2 regions of the Methylophilus sp. Q8 genome follow, and region 2 is predicted to be linked to the other one. Evidence: riboswitches for the same ligand, from Rfam matches in the RefSeq annotation. Region 2 holds a riboswitch; the other holds the start of a gene.
The links. Region 2 has a riboswitch for thiamine pyrophosphate ahead of thiC (phosphomethylpyrimidine synthase ThiC). Riboswitches for the same ligand answer to the same signal wherever they lie in the genome.
Positions count from the first base shown of each region.

Region 1: another riboswitch for thiamine pyrophosphate. It lies ahead of GQ52_RS13550 (TonB-dependent receptor); the one in region 2 lies ahead of thiC (phosphomethylpyrimidine synthase ThiC).

Region 1 covers NZ_JUHE01000001.1:2,870,742-2,874,051, forward strand. The annotation lists gene GQ52_RS13550 (TonB-dependent receptor) at 1-1,948, opposite strand, end outside; TPP riboswitch at 2,047-2,150, opposite strand; gene GQ52_RS13555 (cupin domain-containing protein) at 2,338-2,613, opposite strand; tRNA gene GQ52_RS13560 (tRNA-Ser) at 2,684-2,773, opposite strand; gene def (peptide deformylase) at 2,799-3,310, opposite strand, start outside.
Region 2 covers NZ_JUHE01000001.1:880,062-883,371, reverse strand. The annotation lists gene GQ52_RS04355 (PAS domain S-box protein) at 1-316, opposite strand, end outside; gene GQ52_RS04350 (hypothetical protein) at 514-924, opposite strand; TPP riboswitch at 1,076-1,188, shown strand; gene thiC (phosphomethylpyrimidine synthase ThiC) at 1,220-3,100, shown strand; gene GQ52_RS04340 (hypothetical protein) at 3,268-3,310, shown strand, end outside.

The DNA.
Region 1 (3,310 bases), 2.0 Mb from region 2:
CCCAACCGCTGACCTTCCAATGTTTGTCATGCTTATAATCGAGGCTTGCATTCACAAGCGCATAAGCATTAGATTTTGCATTATGACTGTCTGAAAAATAAAACTCGTCTTTTCCTTCTACATTCGCGCGCAACGTCAAGTTTTCATTCGCATAGAACTCAGAACCCAAGTTAAATGTGTATCTGGGAGCGTTTGATACTTGGCGACCATCGAAACTCACTCCGTTTGCGATATGGTTTCTAAACTTGGCATCCAGTAGACCCAATGATCCCAGGATGCGTAGTTTGTCAGTTGCAAACCAATCGAAACTCGCTTCCAAGCCTTGATGAGTCGCATTTGAAGCATTGTTAATATATTCTAGGAATGGGCCACTACCAAGAGCCTTGGAAGACTTGATCTGGGCATCATTTCGCTCTGTGCGAAACACAGATAATGTTGTAATCAACGTTTTGTTAAACCAACTGGATTTAATACCCGTCTCGAGACTGATGTTATATTCCTGCTTGATATTGCGTTGCTCACTGTTCAGTCGGCCATCATTATTAACACCACCAGCTTTAAAGCCACGCGACAATGTTGTGTAAAGCAAATGGTCTTGATTGGCTTGATAGTTCAATCCAATTTTTCCACCGAATAGATTTTCAGCAACAGAAGTGTTATCGATATTCACTAGGTTATAGGCATCATCGTAACCTGTTGCATCAGATAAAGTGGCTTTGAAATGCTCAAGACGCAGACCATTGGTCAACGTTAATTTTTCGGTCAAATAAGTATCTAGTTGACCATAAAGCGCAGTATTGTTGGTTTCATAATGGCCGCCCGAGTTGGGGTCAGCATAATAATTGGAATTGATTTGAAAGTTTTCTTTTTGGTTATAATGAAATAAACCGACTGTCCAATCTGTGGTCCCGCCAAAGATTCGACCTGGTTTATCAGAGAGCGCACGAACATCAAAAGAGTAGTTCTCACGTTTTCGGTTAAAACTCTCAAAATAATCCGGCGGTACAGCGGTCCAATCTGCATCGTAGCTGTATAGTACGTCTGAATGAAGGTAATTGACTTGTGATTGAATAATCACTGCATCAGACGCTTGCCAATTAGCTTTTAACGCTAGCGCATTAGTTTCTTGATTATCAGAACCTGGCTGATTAGATCTTGTTTTGCCGCTATTATCCAATGTAAAAGCATCATAGCCATTGCGAATGTTTAAATGCAGATAGGTCAAATCTACAGTTAAGTTTTCGGTAGCTAGCCATTTTAACTTGCCACGTAGCGTCAGCTCGTTTTGGTCTTGGGTATCATCGCGACCTAAATATACATTCTTAACATAACCATCTGATTGATGGTTGTAAACGGCAAGTCTTCCCAACAAGGTATCATCTTTTATAGCGCCGCCAACAGCAAAACCAACATTTTGCGTATCATAATTACCAGCGGCAGTCTCAAAGTGCATCTTAAAGTCTTTGGTAGGCTCTTTACTACGCAAATTAATGGTGCCTGCTAAGCCATTATTACCAAATTTGGTGCCCTGTGGACCACGTAAAATCTCTACCGAATCAATATCAAACAGCGTTGCGGCACCGCCAATACGACTAAAGTCTATTCCATCGATAATCAGCCCAACTGAAGGGTTTATTGGAGATGAATACTGACTGTCTTCACCCATGCCGCGTATTTGAAAAAACTGCCCCCGAGAAGCGCCACTGGCAAAACCAACGTTGGGTGCCAAGTTAAGCACTTCTTCCAAGTGTTGCGCGCCACGTGACTCTATGGTTTCTTTGTCAATTTCGGTCAGGCTGACAGCTGTTTTTTGTGCGGTACTGGGGCGAAAGTCTGCGCTGACCACAACTTCCGAGAGTTCAACGGCTTTGTTGTCATCTTCTACACCCAACGCAGGCATGGTCAGTAACAGCCCGATGAGGGGTAATGGTTTTGTAATCGGTTTCAAGGTAATCCTTTCTATCAAGATACATAAAAAGGACAGGGGGAGAGTGACAAGGACGTGAGTAGGTGTGTTGATGAAACAACAAACCAAAAACATTTGCGTTGTAGAGGCTCTGCCTGTCCCTACGCCAGCATTATCTGGGTCAGGTTCATTGGGTTTCTCACTTGCGCGAGATCTCAGGCGTTAGCCACCCCAAGGCGTTTTGATTTTTCAATCAGGGTGAGATTGTATTTTAATATCAACAACTTGGCTAGAGAGCGATGTTGAATGGTGTTTGAATTTAAAGCACAATTTGCAAAGTTTAATGATTCCAGCTTTAAATCGCAGTGTTCTAAAAACAAAAAACCCTGCATTGCAGGGTTTTTTATTGAATACTAGCTACAACAAATCAATTAGAAATGTTTGTAGTGTTTTTTCAATTGCTTAACTACTTCCCACTGGGATTTCAAGCCTTTTGGAAACTCAACATAGTCACCAGCCTTGATCGTTACAGTGTCGCCACCTTGTGGAGTCACTTTGAATTCGCCTTCTAACACGTAGGCTTTTTCAGTCGCTGTGAAATCCAAAGGGAATTTTGAAGGTGCGCAATCCCATGTGTTCCAGCTTTTTACGCCCAGTTCTTTCAGCTTCTCTTCTGATGGGTTATGGTCGATGATGATTTGAGTCATGACGATTCCTTAAATTGAGTAATTAAAACCTGCAAATAGAAATGCCGCAAAAACTGCGGCATGACATGTCTGGCGGAAGAGGTGAGATTCGAACTCACGGAGGGCGTGAACCCTCGACAGTTTTCAAGACTGTAGCATTAAACCGCTCTGCCACTCTTCCGGAAAGTCGGCATTATAGCAAACAATCAGTCATCTGGAAGCGTTATTCCAGGAAAAAGTACATCATTAAAGCCAAATTTTGTCAGATCACGGATACGCATGGGGTAAAGTATGCCAAACAAGTGGTCACACTCATGCTGGACGACACGCGCATGAAAGCCGCTCACGGTACGGTCAATCACGTTACCTTGCGGATCAAAACCGCGATAATGCAGATGCTGGTAACGTGGTACCACACCGCGCATGCCGGGGACAGACAGGCAGCCTTCCCAGCCCTCTTCTTCAGTTTGGTCGACCGGGGTCAATTCAGGATTAATCAGAATAGTGAACGGGACCTCTTCCGCATCCGGATAACGCGGATTCGCGCCGACGCCAAACATCACCACCTGCATGCTGACGCCAATTTGTGGTGCGGCGATGCCTGCCCCATTCATCTGCGCCATGGTGTCGTGCATGTCCTGAATCAGCGCATGCAACTCAGGCGTATCAAACTGGGTGACTTTATCTGCGACGCGATATAACAGTGGCTCGCCCATAC
Region 2 (3,310 bases):
CCAGGATGCCTGGCATCATGGAGACCAGGGTGGCATCCGGATAGTAAGAAACCGGCGTGCAGATTTGATAGGCCAGCATGCCAATAAAGTGCATGGCCCAGATGCCGGCACCTAATGATACTGAGCTGGCGATAATCGAAAACCGGCGTGAAACCACAGACGTCTGTTTTTGTGACAGGCGCGTTAATTGCAGAGCAAGAATAGAGGAGCCAATGGCAACCACGGCCGATAACACCACCAGCCAATCATCATAGCTGCCATAGAGCAGGGCGGTTGGAGAGCCTGCTCTGAAAAAGAAAATACCGTACCAATCCATGCTTGATTTGCCTTGTGAGTCCCTGTTTGACTACTTCCCACGTATAGTCTAGCGGGTACAGGTCTGCAGTAAATGGCGGAATAATTGCAGGTTCGGTGCTTAGTTTTTTAAATTACTGCTCGTTTTGATTGATATTGCGATCAGCCTGATTGAAAAACCCTGCCGAAGCAGGGTTTTTTGGCGCAAAGCAATCCATGCTAGTGCGTGCAAAGCGCGTGGCAAATCAACTGGTAGCAAATGGTCATAAAACCGACGGTGGTGATGACGAAGCTGATGGCGGAAAATACTTTCCACTTGGTTTTGCTCCAGAAGTCCGGGTCAAACGCCGCAATCACAAACACGGTCGGGTTAGTAAAGCCACCAATCGCTACGCAAACACAGGCAAAATAGTGCAACTCAACGCCTGCCGCTTTGGCCGCCCCAAAAAATCCCAGGTTAAACAAGGCCATTAAGGCATAGTCAACGTGGGCGCGGATCATGGTTTTGTAATCGACCAGAAAGTCGCCATCTATGCCTTTGATGGGAAACCAGCGCGCGAATGTCATCAACCATGCTGACAGAATTAAAGCGGTAGTACAGGCCACGGCCCCTATGAGTAAAGCTTCCATTGTGATCTCTCCTGAGTTCCTGATTGAAATAAATCCCGTATGTTTTTATAGTCGGGTGACATGATTGTAGACAGGTCTGTCTATTTGTCAATGGCAGGCAGTTGCAAAACTTTGTTTTGCTTGCGTTATCAGGTGTTTTCGCGCACAATTCGTCCGTTGCTAGGGGTCTGTAAATCCTTCATTTATTGAAAGTTTTGCAGTGAGAGTTACCCTTCGAACCTGATGTGGTTAATACCACCGTAGGGAATGCAAACCTTCACATGCATCCTTACGTCTTTTTCTTTTAAGGATGCCAATGAACGCTATTGATAAAAATATCAAGTTCGTCAACGCTGATGCCAAAGTTGACGAAGCTGCTACCAAACCGTTTGCCAAATCGCGCAAAATCTACATTGAAGGTTCCCGCCCTGATATCCAGGTGCCATTCCGTGAAATTTCATTGAGTGATACACCGTCCAGTTTTGGCGGTGACACCAATCCACCAGTCGTGGTCTACGACACTTCAGGCCCTTACACTGACCCGACGGTCGAGATTGATATCCGTAATGGTTTGCCAGCACTGCGTGCCCAGTGGATCATGGAGCGTGGCGATGTGGAGCAACTGGATGGCCCGACCTCTGAGTTCGGTCATCAGCGCCTGGTAGATCCACAGTTGGCAGAAATGCGTTTTAACCTGCACCGCAAACCATTGCGGGCAAAGGCTGGCCAGAACGTGAGCCAGATGCACTATGCGCGTAAAGGCATCATTACGCCGGAGATGGAGTTTATCGCCATCCGCGAAAACCAGCGCCGTGAAAATATGAGCGAATTGCTGCAAACACAGCATCCTGGCCAGAATTATGGCGCCAGCATTCCAGCCGTGATTACGCCAGAGTTTGTGCGTGACGAAGTGGCCCGTGGCCGCGCCATTATCCCAGCCAACATCAACCACCCTGAAATCGAGCCGATGATTATTGGCCGTAACTTCCTGGTCAAAATCAACGCCAACATCGGTAACTCAGCCCTCGGTTCTTCGATCTCTGAAGAAGTAGAGAAAATGGTATGGGGCACGCGTTGGGGCGGCGATACCGTAATGGATCTTTCTACCGGTAAAAACATCCACGAAACCCGTGAGTGGATTATCCGTAACTCACCAGTGCCAATCGGTACCGTGCCTATCTACCAGGCACTGGAAAAAGTAAACGGCAAGGCTGAAGACCTGACCTGGGAAATCTTCCGCGATACATTGATTGAGCAAGCCGAGCAGGGCGTGGATTATTTCACTATTCACGCTGGTGTACGCCTGGCCTATATCCCAATGACGGCAAAACGCATGACCGGCATCGTGTCACGCGGTGGTTCGATTATGGCGAAATGGTGTTTGGCGCATCACCAAGAATCCTTCCTGTATACGCACTTCGAAGATATCTGCGAGATCATGAAGCAGTACGATGTGTCCTTCTCACTGGGTGATGGCTTGCGTCCTGGCTCTATCTACGATGCTAACGATGAAGCGCAATTTGCAGAACTCAAAACCTTGGGCGAACTGACGCAAATCGCCTGGAAGCACGATGTGCAATGTATGATCGAAGGCCCAGGTCACGTGCCTATGCACTTGATCAAAGAGAACATGGATCTGCAACTGGAACACTGTGGTGAAGCTCCGTTCTACACATTGGGGCCTTTAACTACCGACATTGCACCAGGTTATGACCACATCACTTCCGGTATCGGCGCGGCCATGATCGGCTGGTACGGCTGTGCCATGCTGTGCTACGTCACCCCGAAAGAGCACTTGGGCTTGCCAGACAAAGAGGACGTACGCGTAGGTATCATTACCTACAAAATTGCTGCGCACGCTGCAGACCTGGCAAAAGGCCACCCAGGCGCACAAATTCGTGACAACGCTTTATCAAAAGCACGTTTCGAATTCCGCTGGGAAGACCAGTTTAACCTCGGCCTGGATCCGGAAAAAGCCAAGGAATTCCACGATGAAACCTTGCCACAAGAGGGCGCAAAGCAAGCCCACTTCTGCTCCATGTGCGGCCCACATTTCTGCTCGATGAAGATCACACAAGACGTCCGTGATTATGCGGATAAGCTGGGGGTTGATGAACAAGCCGCCCTGCAAAAAGGTATGCAGGAAAAAGCGATTGAATTCGTGAAAAAAGGGAGCGAGGTTTATCAGAAGGTGTAACCTGTCTGATTAGCGCTTAAAAGCCAGCAGCGATGCTGGCTTTTTTTATGGCTATTTGCGACACGTGCCAGACAATATGCGGCCTGTTTTCTGCAAAGTGCCTCGGGCACAACATCAGTCACGGTAACGGTGTTAAGGTTTGTCTATCTATGCCAAAGGGGTGTGCCATGTCGTCTATTCTGGATAATGTGCTGAAAGAATTACCTGCTT